DNA from 2 places in the Pseudalkalibacillus berkeleyi genome. Region 1 is predicted to be linked to the other one. Evidence: a T-box and tRNA genes for the amino acid it is inferred to sense, from the RefSeq annotation. Region 1 holds a T-box; the other holds one or more tRNA genes.
What was found. The T-box of region 1 lies ahead of alaS (alanine--tRNA ligase). A T-box ahead of a tRNA ligase gene usually reads a tRNA of that ligase, here a tRNA-Ala.
Positions count from the first base shown of each region.

Region 1 (6,923 bases):
TAATACACCTACTTGACCCGTTAGGTGGCGGTAAGCTCCTTCGCTCGTAACGGCTTCAATTCTTCGTGTACCTGCCCCGATTCCAGACTCGCTAAGAATCTTGAAAAGACCGATTTCAGCAGTGTTTTGAACGTGACATCCTCCACAGAGCTCCAAGCTATAGTCCCCAACTTGAACGACACGTACTTCACTACCGTATTTCTCACCGAATAATGCCATCGCACCCATTGCTTTTGCTTCTTCAATTGGCTTAACCATTTTTTCTACAGGTACTGTGCTCCAAATCTTTTCATTGACGATAGACTCGATCTTTTCGATTTCTTCCGGAGTAACCTGATTGAAATGTGAGAAGTCGAATCTTAGTCGGTCTTGTGTTACTAAAGAGCCTGCTTGGTTTACATGCTTACCTAGAACGTCCTTTAGCGCTTGGTGAAGTAAATGTGTTGCCGTATGGTTCTTAATAATACCTGCGCGGCTTGCTTCATTCACATTAGCTTTAAGTTCATCTTTAACTTTCAAAGTCCCTTGCTCGACTAGTACAGTATGGAGGTTTTGACCATTCGGCGCTTTTTGTACATCTTTTACGACAGCAAAGACATGGTCGTTTGATAGTGTACCTTTATCTGCAATTTGGCCTCCACTTTCAGCGTAAAATGGTGTTTGATCAAGGACCACGAGAACCTCTTCACCTTCATTTGCTTCTTGTACAGTTTCAGTACCTTTTACAATGACGCTTACCTTAGTAGGAGTTGTCAATTGATCATAACCAATGAAGGTGCTATCAACATCGATATCACTTAGTACACTCGTCTGTACTTGCATAGAGCCTGAATCTTGACGTGCTGACCTTGCGCGATCACGCTGCGCTTCCATTTCAACCTTGAATTGTTCAACGTTGACTGTCATTCCTTCTTCTTCTAAATATTCCTCGGTAAGTTCATATGGAAAACCATACGTATCATAAAGTTTGAAAGCATCCGAACCTGAAAGCTCTGACTGACCCTTCCCTTTTGCCTTCTTAATCATCTCTGACAAGATTGCAAGTCCATCATTGATCGTTTCATGGAATCGCTCTTCTTCATTTTTTACAACTTTCTGTATGAAGTCAGTGTTTTCCTGTACATTTGGATAAAAGTCTTTCATAACATCGGCAACAACCGGTACGAGCTCAAACATAAACGGCTTACTGATGTCCAGTTGCTTAGCAAATCGAATCGCTCTTCTTACAAGGCGACGCAGTACATACCCTCTTCCTTCATTTGAAGGTAATGCACCATCAGCAACAGCAAATGATACGGTACGGATATGGTCCGCAACAACCTTAAATGCTGTGTCTAGTTCTTTACTTGTACCGTACTTAACACCTGAAAGCTTTTCAGTTGCTTCAATCATCGGCATGAACAAATCTGTCTCATAGTTAGTTGGCGCATCTTGTAGCGCACATATTACACGTTCAAGCCCCATCCCCGTATCAATGTTCTTTTTAGGCAGTGGTGTATAGCTTCCATCTGGATTATGGTTGAATTGAGAGAAAACCAAGTTCCAAATTTCTAGATGACGTTCATTTTCCCCACCAGGAAATAGTTCAGGATCATTCGGATCATTTCCGTATTTTTCTCCACGGTCATAGAATATTTCAGTATTCGGACCACTCGGGCCTTCGCCAATATCCCAAAAGTTCTCTTCAAGTCGAATAATTTTCTCTTTTGGAAGACCAATTTCGTTATGCCAGATGTCATGTGCTTCATCATCCTCTGGGTGAATGGTAACAGCTAACTTTTCAGGATCTATTCCAAGCCAATCCTCACTCGTAAGAAATTCCCATGCCCAGTGGATCGATTCCTTCTTAAAATAATCTCCAATCGAGAAATTTCCTAGCATTTCAAAGAATGTGTGATGACGTGCAGTCTTTCCTACGTTTTCAATATCGTTTGTACGTATAGATTTCTGAGCATTTACAATACGTGGATTCTCTGGAACGACACGACCATCAAAGTACTTTTTCAATGTCGCAACTCCACTATTGATCCAAAGTAAAGATGGATCTTCATGAGGTACTAAAGATGCACTCGGTTCTACGCTATGTCCTTTTTCTTTGAAAAAATCAAGAAACATTTGCCTTACTTGAGCTGACGTTAATGTTTTCATTGTGTTTTTCCCTCCTTTAATAAATACAGAGCTTCAATAATCGTTAAAAAAAGCTAAATACAAAAAAACTCCCGTCCTGTATATCTACAGGGACGAGAGTTATCACGCGGTACCACCCTGGTTACGAATACTCTTATGTATCCATCACCTCGAGCACATTAACGGTGTGCGCCGGCAGGTTTTCCCCTGCATTCCGGAATAGCCTTCAGTTACTCTTCTTCCAAAACCTCTTTCAGCCAAGGAGGTTCTTCTCTTTAGGAAGGGCTTCAACTTACTCGTTCCATCATCACGTTAATTTATACATCGTTTACTTTGGATAATTATAGACTTAGCCTCTAGCCTTGTCAATATTTCTATAATGATCCCTCGAATGAAGAAAAATGACTTTTCCAACAGCAAATATCGGTACGGCTAATAGTAAGCCCAACACGCCACCAATTTCTCCGCCAATTAATAGCGCGAAAATAATCATAATCGGATGAATATGCAACGACTTACCTACAATTAAAGGTCCGAGAATATTTCCCTCAATAAATTGGAGCACTAACAAAATCCCCAATATGATGATTAATTTTTTCACTGAAATTGTTGCAGCAATCAGGGCAACAGGTACCGCGCCAATGATGGGTCCGAAATATGGAATAAAGTCGGTAACCCCTATAATCAAGCCCAAAATAACTGGATAGGGAACACCCGCGATCCAGAATGCAACTACAGCTAATATCGCTAATGCAACCGCAACCGTTAACTGTCCCCGAATGTAATTTCCAAGAGACTGATCAACATCTTTCACAAGATTCTTTCCTGATTCTCGCCACTTTTTAGGAGTAAGGTTATAAAACATTTTATTAATTAAATCCACATCTTTCAACATATAAAAGACGAGAAAAGGTATAACTAGTAAAGAAAAGAGGTTACTCCAAATTGTTTTGATTAGCCCTAATGCACTTTCAATCAGTTTGGTTAAATATCGTTCAGTTGCATGAAGTGTTTGTTCAAATTCAGTATGAACGGCTTCTGGAAGATGATCCGTTCGCTCATAGAATTCCCTCACCCACATCTTATACGTATCTGAAAGCACCGGAAGCTGATTACTTAAATCTTTCAACTGGGTTACGAGGTAGGGAATGCTTTTGAAAACTAGAAAACCTGTCCCACCAAAGAATGTCAAATAGATAATGAGTATGGCAATCGCTCTCGGTAGTCCTTTACCATGAAGCCATTCTACAATCGGATGTAAAAGGTACGTAATGAAAACTGCAATGAAAAACGGGACAAAAATAGACTTCACAATATCCCAAATGGGATGCCAAAAGGGACCCAGCTTCATCAATACAAAAAGAGAGAGCAAAAGTAGCAAAACCATGCCCAGACGAACGAGTGCTTCAATTGTAAACCATTTCTTCATAGTCTCCACCGCTCATTCGATGTTTTTCCTTCTTCTTAACGTGCACATAAACGGTATCACTATACTCTTAAATTAAAGCTCATTTCTAAAGGATTGTGGCTATTAAGTAATCATTGCGCACGGAATGAGTTGTTGAAATACACGAGACTCCTCAAAAATGAAATTCGCATTTTCTTCGTGCGATGTTACGCTGCCGAAGTGTTCCTTGTCCTACGGGAGCAGCGGCCAAATCGAGACCCCGCAGAGCTAGTACAAAAGGATCTTCGACTAAATACCACCACGTCCTGTGGTGAACGTCGAAGTCACCACATCCTGTGGAAGTGAGGCTTGATGGTCGTCCGTGGAAAGCGAAGTGTATTCCAACAACCTATCACATGAACAACAATGTATCCGAAAACAGCGTAAATTAAAGACCACTGTAATCAAAAAGAACCGACATTCTTTTGAACGTCAGCTCTTCTTTAATAAATAGCTTTTGCAATACGTTTACGTAACCGTTTCACCTTTTTGTTCGATATTGTGCCATTATCATAAAGTGATTTAATTAAATAAGCACTTGCACATGTTGTTGCAATCGTCAGAAATGCACGATTCATCCTCATCACCTTCTTACATTGGGATACTTAAATCGTCATCCTCGAAAAGGTCGTCTAGCGAAGTTAAGCTACCATCTTCTTCAACTTGATTGAGTGCTAACTTCCCTTCTACAACAGCCAGTTCGATAAAACATCCCCAGCAATAATATTGTTCCACCCCGATCTTACCAAGATCTTTGCATTGGCAATTGGGACATCTCATTGGTTGTTCCTCCTCATTAATAATCAACTACATTCATTGATTATGAAATGCTAGGAATAGGATGTCCCAATTCATTGTTAATTATACGTTTTCACTTGTCTTGGGGTGCGCCACTCTTTCTCTTAACTTCTTACTTAATAGAGAATTCCGAGAATCTGAATCATTTTGCTGAATGGCTCTTTCAAATGCATCTTTTTCTCCACAAATAATTAAATATTCCTTGCTCCTTGTCACAGCAGTATAGATTAAATTCCGCTTCAACATTCGATAATATCCTCTTACAATAGGAAGTACGACAATTGGAAACTCACTACCTTGCGATTTATGTATCGAGCAGCAATAGGCATGTGTAATCTGATTTAAATCCGATTTCTTAAACGTTACTTCAATTCCATCGAATGATATGACGATTTGTTCAACCTTATCCTTTGTTTCCTTTGCATGAATAATGGCTACAATTTCACCAATATCCCCATTAAAGATTTGCTCCTCCGGTACATTTACGAGTTGCAATACTTTGTCACCGACTCGATATTTCGTATCGAAAAAGTCTATCTCTCTCTTTTGGTTGCTCGGAGGATTAAACATGGCTTGCAATTCACGGTTTAACTCATCTATACCAGCTTTCCCCCTGTACATAGGTGCGAGCACTTGGACATCTCTAGCAGTATATCCTTTGTCATGAGCACTTTTGCATACTTGTAATATTGCTTTAGCTGCCTGGTCTTGTGTACATGGAAAGAAACGGCGATCGGGTTGAGGTACATGAATGTCCGCTGGTAAGCTCCCTTTCTTCATTTCATGGGCAAGTTGAATGATAGACGAATCTTTTGCTTGGCGATAAATCTGATCAAGCTTTACAGTTGGGATTACATTTGAAGAAATAAAATCTTTTAACACTTGACCAGGACCTACGGATGGTAGCTGGTCTTCATCTCCTACCATAATGACTTGGATATCTTCTGGTAGCGCATCGAACAACCGATAGGCAAGTCGAAGGTCTACCATGGACATTTCATCAATGATTAACAGTCTACCCGCAATCGGATTGTCGTCATCGTACTCAAAACCACTTCCACCTTTCCAACCTAATAAACGATGTATGGTTACAGCTGGCAAACCTGTGGATTCACTCATTCGTTTAGCAGCACGTCCAGTTGGAGCAACTAATAGGAATGGATAGTCTTCCTCATCATAATCCTTCGGTTCAACTGATAATCCATGAATCTCTGAGTAAAGGTCAATAATGCCTTTAATAACAGTAGTTTTACCAGTGCCTGGGCCTCCTGTTAAGATCATCATAGGTGAAATCAATGCTTTATAAATTGCATCCTTTTGGGCCTCAGCATATTCCATCCCCTGATTTTCTTCTAACAAACCGAGCGCTTTATAGAAATTTGATGGTTCAATTCTGTCATATTCATCTTGTTTAAGCAGTCGCTCAATTGTTTTCATCAAACCGAATTCCGCAAAGTAAAGCGAAGGTAAATAAGCATTTTCTTCTTCAATGTAAATTTTTCCTTCACCATGCAAATGAACAATTTCGGAATAGTAATCCACATCATCATGGTTAGGTTTTGTAAAGAGAAGCGATTTCGTTTCTTGAATTAAGTCATCTACCGGGATAAATGTGTGACCGTATTGATTGGATAGCTCTTTCAAACAATACAGAAAGCCTGCTTGTACTCGTTCAGAAGAGGATTCTTCAATACCTAATGCTTGACCGATTTCATCAGCCCTTTTAAAACCGACTCCCTCAATGTCATAAATAAGCTGATAAGGATTTGATTGGATGATTGAGATCGCTTCCTCTTGGTACGTTTGATAAATTTTCATTGAAATTGCGGGACCAATGCCGTATCGATGTAACGTACTGAGTAATTGCTCAAGTCCTTGATGCTCCATCAATGTTTCATATATCGTTTTCGCACGTTCTTCGCTTAGATCATTTACTTGATTCAATACATCGGGATCTTCGATGATTTTTGAAAAAGCCTCATCACCTAATGTTTGAATCACCTTTTCAGCCGTTTTCTTTCCAATCCCATTAAATAAATCACTTGATAGATATTGAATCATACCCTCTTCTGATCGAGGTAAATCTTTACGGTAAAACTCTACGACAAATTGGGTTCCGTATTTAGGATGATCCTTTACATCTCCCCAGAAAATATATGTTTCTTCTTCTGACAACACCGGAAATGTACCTACCATAATCATTTCCTTTTCTACTTCAGCAAGATTTGTATCCTTCGTTGACACTTTCAGTACGCTATAAAACGTATCATTATTCTTATATATTACATGGAGAATGGTTCCTTTAATGTAACGTTTCTCCTCCGCTCCTAAATCGAACTTCCCTTGTAAATCCATATTTTTCGCCCCGCTAATTATTCGTTGTTTTCAGTGGACTCTCTTATTTCTTTAATTTGTTTTAATCCATTGTGTGCTAGAATATGATCATTTTGAACTTTAACTGCTTTATTAAACATCTCTTCAGCAGTATCGATATTTTCTTGATATAAATAGGCAACACCAAGATTATAGTAAGCATCAGCATGTTCTGGAT
Region 1 is NZ_JAKIJS010000001.1:1,874,152-1,881,074, forward strand. Features, by position in the region: gene alaS (alanine--tRNA ligase) at 1-2,148, opposite strand, end outside; T-box leader at 2,234-2,444, opposite strand; gene L2716_RS09945 (AI-2E family transporter) at 2,477-3,556, opposite strand; gene L2716_RS18315 (hypothetical protein) at 4,018-4,152, opposite strand; gene L2716_RS09950 (hypothetical protein) at 4,166-4,354, opposite strand; gene recD2 (SF1B family DNA helicase RecD2) at 4,436-6,727, opposite strand; gene L2716_RS09960 (tetratricopeptide repeat protein) at 6,745-6,923, opposite strand, start outside.

Region 2 (6,923 bases), 450 kb from region 1:
GGAACACTGTGGGATCATTTTGCATGGACAGGGATCTTAAGTACAAGCATGCTCTTACTGTTTATCTTTATGTTTCTGCCTAAGTTGAAGCATCAATCATAGCTGTACAACTTGCGTTTGATTTTTTATTCGGATAAAGTGATTATGAATAATGAAAGAAGTTGGAGGGGTAATATGTCTACAATTCAATTTGATTATACAAAAGCCTTGGCATTTCTCGGTCAGCATGAAATTGATCAGTACGCAGACCAAGTGAAAACAGCACATGAGGCACTACATAACAAAACAGGAGCCGGTAATGACTTTCTAGGATGGGTCGACCTTCCAGAAAACTACGATCGCGAAGAATTTAATCGGATTCAAAAAGCAGCGGAGAAAATCAAGAAGGATACAGAGGTATTGCTCGTCATCGGTATTGGGGGTTCGTACCTAGGTGCTCGAGCTGCCATCGAAATGCTCCATCACTCCTTCTACAACATGCTAGGGAAAGAAAAACGCGATACACCTCAAGTCATATTCGTCGGACATCAGATCAGTTCAACGTACACGCAAGATCTTTTTGACGTATTGAAGGATAAGGACGTATCCATTAATGTGATCTCAAAGTCAGGGACAACAACAGAGCCAGCCATTGCATTCCGTATTTTTAGAACATTTTTGGAAGAGAAATATGGTAAAGATGAGGCACGCAAACGGATCTACGCAACAACAGACCGTGAAAAAGGTGCGTTAAAAACGCTAGCCGATAAAGAAGGCTATGAAACGTTCGTCATACCTGACGATGTCGGTGGTCGCTATTCTGTTCTGACGGCTGTCGGCTTGCTACCGATTGCAGCAACTGGTATCAATATCGAGGAAATGATGAAAGGGGCAGCAGATGCACGAACCGCATATAGCAATCCGAGCTTAGCTGATAACGAAGCATACCAATATGCAGCTGTTCGTAATGTGCTCTATAACAAAGGCAAAACAGTTGAGCTTATGGTCAACTACGAGCCCGCACTACATTACGTAGCAGAATGGTGGAAGCAGCTTTACGGTGAAAGTGATGGAAAAGACAATAAAGGGATTTTCCCTGCAGCAGCAGATTTTTCAACGGATCTTCATTCACTTGGACAATACGTACAAGAAGGACGTCGCGACTTGTTCGAAACGATTTTGAACGTTGAAAAGCCGCGTAAGGAAATGACGATTGAAGAAGACGAAGGGAACCTCGATAACTTAAACTTTTTATCCGGGAAAACGATGGACTTCGTTAACGAGAAAGCATATGAAGGAACATTACTCGCCCATACAGATGGCGGCGTGCCGAATCTTGTGGTGAACATTCCTGAATTGAATGCATATCATTTCGGTTACCTCGTGTATTTCTTTGAAAAAGCGTGTGCAATCGGTGGATATTTGCTCGGCGTAAACCCATTCAACCAGCCTGGAGTAGAAGCTTATAAGAAGAATATGTTCGCACTACTAGGTAAACCAGGATTTGAAGACTTAAAACAAGAATTAGAACGACGACTTAAATAAACCATGAATAATGAAGAGCCGAACTGAACCATCAGTTCGGTTTTTTTAATGTTTTATCGATCAAGATCAATGATTTATCGTGCAAAACTCAAGTTTTATCGTGCAAAACTCAGGTTTTATCGTGTGAACATTAGGGTTTATCGTGCAACAAGCAAATTTATCGGACAAATCCAACATTGATTCATGAAATGAAAATGGAATGGACACGATAAAAGTAATGATTTATATGAAGGGAGAAACGACGTATGAAGGAAATTCGCTCCAAGCTAGAAGGCGAGCAATATGAACTGAATGAACTGGAATACACGCTAAAACCATTAGGCTATGATATTGGCGGTGGCTGGGAATACGACCATGGTGCGTTTGACTACAAACTGGATGACGAAGAGGGCTACATGTACCTCCGCATTCCGTTTAGTTCTGTGAAAGGCATGCTAGATAAAAATGATTGCATCGTTCAAATGGGTACACCGTACTTGCTTCATCATGTGTACCAACGCGGTTTGGATGACAATGTATCGGTAGGAAATGCATCCGCATCAATAAATCAATTTTCCGAACCTCAAGATCCAGATGGATCAATAGATGAGAAATGGGTGGGAATCGGTGAAAAAATGGTTCGTCACTTAGAGGAACAGCTTCTCGATTAATCCATCCTCTTAAAGAGTGCAGAACTCACAATGGTTGAAGTGTGAATGATTTCTGTGGCACCTGCCCGCTTCGCATTCTCGACTTGAGCGGATGTTAAAATCTCAACAATCGTTTTCGCGACGGGACTCATGCCGATCACTGCTATTAATGTAAGGATTGAATCCATATCTGATTGTTCTTCACTTACTTGATTGTTTGCAGTAATGAAGACTATTTTCGCAAATTGCACATTTGCCTTTTCAAGCGTTTGATCCTCATAGGACTTTCCGTGAATATAGTGCACATTACTATTCTGAAAAGGATTCTTGTTAATCGTTCGATCGATTAATACTACATGTTGATCAGGTGTATCTTCGTTAATTTTTTCTATCAATGTTTTCGTCCGTTCATTCCAGCCAACGACGACAATATGACCACTTTTCTGGTAATCCATATCACCCTTCATGAGTGCATTTTGACGCTTCACCGTATAAGTAGCCATTTGTGAGAAAAAATAAGTGATAAACGTCGTACCAGAAAATATCAATAATATAGTCATTACTTTTCCGATCAATGTTTTCGGAACAAGGTCGCCATAACCGACAGTTGCAGCAGTGACGACAGCCCAATAAATACCGTCAAAAACTGTACGATAGTTACCAGGCTCAATATAATGCATCATTGTCCCAAATAGAAAAAGTACCGTTAACACTATGATAATTAATCTTAATATAGCGGGTAGTCGAAGATAATGCGCTGTGATCGTCTTCATAAAGTCACCTAGGTTTCAAAAAATGTCATTACAAAAAGTATAACCATAACCTGTCCGTTAGAAACGCAATAAAGGAGGTGTGAATCATGAGGAAAAGACCTTTTCTAGTGTATTTAGTGAATCTATTCATGGGAATCATTGAAGCACTTATTTTACTCAGAATCGTATTGAAGCTTTTCGGGGCAAATCCGTATACGCCATTTGTCCAATGGATTTATAATTTGACGATGCCCTTGCTATCACCATTCAGAAATATTTTCCCATCTCCAATGATACAAGGACAATATGAACTAGAATTAACGAGTATCTTTGCATTAATTGTGTATGGTTTTCTCTCTTACTTCCTTGTGCAGTTTATACTAATGCTCAATTCAGGTGGCGACAATCGGAGACGATAAAGGATAACCGATCCATTCGGCGTATAATAAAGATAAGACACTAAGAATGGATGGTGCGATTTCATTGATACAGTTACTCGTGAATGCTGATGATTTCGGCTACTCTAGAGGTGTGAACTACGGAATAATGGATGCACATAAGCATGGGATTGTTAATTCCACAACGATGCTCATGAACATGCAAGGCACCGATCAAGCAATTGAATTGGCCAAAGAAAATCCGGATCTAAAGGTCGGGGTTCATTTGACGTTGACATGTGGAAAAGCGCTCGCTCCAAAGGTACCTTCCTTAACGAGTGATGATGGAACATTTCGAATGACGAGGAAATTTGAAAGAATTGAAGAGGTAAGAGTTGAGGACGTTGAAATGGAGTGGTCCGCTCAAATTGAGGCGTTTTTGCAAACGGGATTAGTCCCAACACACATGGATAGCCACCACCATATTCACGGACAGAGCAAGTTATTATCAGTTGTAAAACGGTTATCTGAAAAATATGGATTACCTGTGAGGAATGTATTTGGAGACAAGAAGACAGACTTGCGGCTATTGACGGATATTTTCTTAGCAGACTTTTATAAGGATGGTGTCCATGAAGGATATTTTGATGAGTTACAAAATAGAGTAAAGGGCGGGACATCAGTAGAAGTCATGTGTCACCCCGCCTATGTAGATGAAGCATTATTGAATGGCTCATCCTATCATGTAAAAAGAGCAGATGAATTAACGATTTTGATGAACACAAAGCTCAATAAAGAAAAAATACAGCTTCTCTAATGGAAGATATTGCTCATTTCAAAAAAGGTGTGCTATACTCATCTTGTTGCAAAAATCCCAAAATGGGGCATTAGCTCAGCTGGGAGAGCGCTTGGCTGGCAGCCAAGAGGTCAGCGGTTCGATCCCGCTATGCTCCACCAAGTATAAACCTTAAATGACCACCTTATATAAAAGTCGCTTTCTTCCGGAGGCGGCTTTTTGCGTTTGTCTGAAGAGAAAATATAGGGAAGCAATCTTTATGAAATTGACTGCATTTTAGGTAGGGGTCTTTTTAAATGATACATTTACTTATGTTTATCACATTTTTCTTAAGGGTAGAAAATGAATATAACCAGATTCCAGAAGAAAGGATGAGCACAATGGCAAAAAACACTCAGTATCAACCAATAAAAGGGGAAGAATTATCTGACGCTCAAGAAGTCCATTATGCGAAGGAATTTAAACAAGCAGATATCGCTGGTGGTTATCGTAAACCAAAAGTAAGAGAAGCGAAAAGTGAAAATCCTAAATTAAAATAATGTAATCATTTGAAGGCCATCCTCAAAAAATTTAAGGATGGTCTTTTTGGTTACCGAGTGGATAGTTCTTCTGTACTTGTAACAAAGAACCGTCCCAACAGCCTCAAAAGTCGTTTCCTTCGGGAGGCGGCTTTTTTACGTTTGTCTGAAGAGAAGGAATGATAAGGAAAATAGTCGAAAGTAGAGATGAGTAAATTTTAAGTTCAACTAAAGGAGTTACATTTATGAGGCGTTTAGTGATCATAACAGTTGGTAAAACCCATAGCGGGAAATCGACATTTGCGAAAGCGTTAGAACAACAATTACAGAACGCACTAGTGGTTGATCAAGATAATCATGCGGAATTCATCAATACTTTTTACAAACACTTACTACCCAAGCAAGGTCCAAATACAATTAAGTATGCGCTCACTCAAACCATTATTGATTATGCAGTTGATCAAACGAATGTTCATCTTATTCTTTGTAACTCTAATCGTGGTCGCACAACGCGTCTGAATTTGCTGGACCATTTTCATAAGAACGGATTTACTAGCATACTCGTTGATTTCGATATTCCAGATCATGTCCTTCAAGAGAGAATTGCAAACAGTGAAAGAAGTACAGCAATCTTTAGGAGTGCTTCAACATTTGAGGAAGTACTGATCAAACAACAGAAAGAAACGAGTAAAAAAGAGATTACTTCACCAATTGAAGGAGAAGCGAACCATTTGTTTGTCATAAAAACCACAGATGACATACCTTCCGTTACAAAAAGTATCCTTGATATCGCGAATCAAGTATGAGTAACCTTTTTACATAGATGATTGTGAGGTTTTAGAATGAATTATGTAAAAGACTTAAGACAATTAGTTGGGACTAGGCCATTAATATTAACTGGCTCAGTTGTATTAATCCTAAATGATACTTGGTGGCTTAATGGAGTTAGGAGAGAGCTTAGAAGACACTGCTAGAAGAGAAGTAAAAGAAGAAACGGGACTTGAGATTGGCCATCTGGATCTATTAGGTGTTTTTTCGGGAGCAGATTATTACTTTAAAGTATCAAATGGTGATGAATTGTACTCTGTAACAGCAGTATATAAAACGAGTGATGTTAGAGGTGAGATGAGCATCGATAAAAGTGAATCATTAGAAATAAAATATTTTCACTTAGACCATCTCCCAGAAGGCTTAACAGATGAATACCGAAGCTATATCAATTCTTACTATAAATGAAAGGGGGACATATGAGGGAGTTTAATATAACCATAGAACAATGTCGTTTCCACGGGTTTGAATTTGGTGATAGCAGCCTTCCTTCACTCGTTTGTCTTCACGGTATGACTGGAGATTCGAATAGTTTCTTAGGACTGATCGATCATCTCATTAATGATTTTCATCTTATTTTAATAGACAGTCCAGGTCATGGCGGAACTGCCCCTTTGCTAACGGCAGAGGATTATAGATTCTCTTCATTATCTGATAAATTATTTTCTGTCATTCACAATCTAACAGACAAGCCCTTTTACATATTAGGTCATTCATGGGGAGCAGACCTTGCTTTACACATCACCAAGAAATTTCAGCATACAATCATTGGGGTTATCTTAATAGACGGGGGTTATGTATTTCCTGAACATGTTGGAGGAATGACAGAAAAAACGGCACTAGAAGGGTGGCAGGATTTTATAGATTCGAGCCGTTACGAATCGTGGGATGAAGTGATTCAACTTTACCGCACATACACAACAAAGGAATGGGATAGAGTGCTCGAAGAAACCATTTCTTCTAACTTCAAAAAGATTGAGAATCGTTACATATTGAAGGCTGATCGTAACAGTCTTTTAGCTACGATTAAAGCGTTCTTTCTAGAGCCGTGCTCCACTACATTCGAATGTATAAAGTGTCCTGTCTTATTATTTCATGCGACTGTGCCTACATTTGATCAATCGAGAACGAGTGGAATTGAACGTATCCAAAAGAGTATTGAAAATATTAAAGTCGTTGGTGTAAAAAATACGAAACACAACATTCACTGGGATCGACCTGAAAAAGTGGCTAGTGAGATTTTGTTATGGAAATAAACAAAAAGGACATCCACCATTTGAATGGGGATGTCCAGATAATTATTACATGGACACTACATCGGCATCCTTGCTTTTGTGGGCTTTTTGTTTTTTGAATAGAAACACGACGTAGGATAGTCCGGCAAAGATGATTAAGTATGTGAGTAGAATTGACATGTTCGTGATCATTCCACCTAAGTCATTTAATGTGATTACGGACTTGAATCCAGCAATGGAATAGGTGAATGGTAAAAACTCGCT
Region 2 is NZ_JAKIJS010000001.1:2,324,833-2,331,755, reverse strand. Features, by position in the region: gene L2716_RS12270 (MFS transporter) at 1-102, shown strand, start outside; gene L2716_RS12265 (glucose-6-phosphate isomerase) at 175-1,524, shown strand; gene L2716_RS12260 (YugN-like family protein) at 1,770-2,174, shown strand; gene L2716_RS12255 (potassium channel family protein) at 2,171-2,926, opposite strand; gene L2716_RS12250 (YggT family protein) at 3,013-3,324, shown strand; gene chbG (chitin disaccharide deacetylase) at 3,371-4,099, shown strand; tRNA gene L2716_RS12240 (tRNA-Ala) at 4,164-4,239, shown strand; gene L2716_RS12235 (YfhE family protein) at 4,375-4,617, shown strand; gene L2716_RS12230 (AAA family ATPase) at 4,842-5,402, shown strand; partial or broken gene L2716_RS12225 (NUDIX hydrolase) at 5,439-5,832, shown strand; gene L2716_RS12220 (alpha/beta fold hydrolase) at 5,844-6,680, shown strand; gene L2716_RS12215 (YhgE/Pip domain-containing protein) at 6,726-6,923, opposite strand, start outside.
Region 2: it encodes a tRNA-Ala, which carries the amino acid that the T-box ahead of alaS (alanine--tRNA ligase) is inferred to sense. The anticodon was not compared.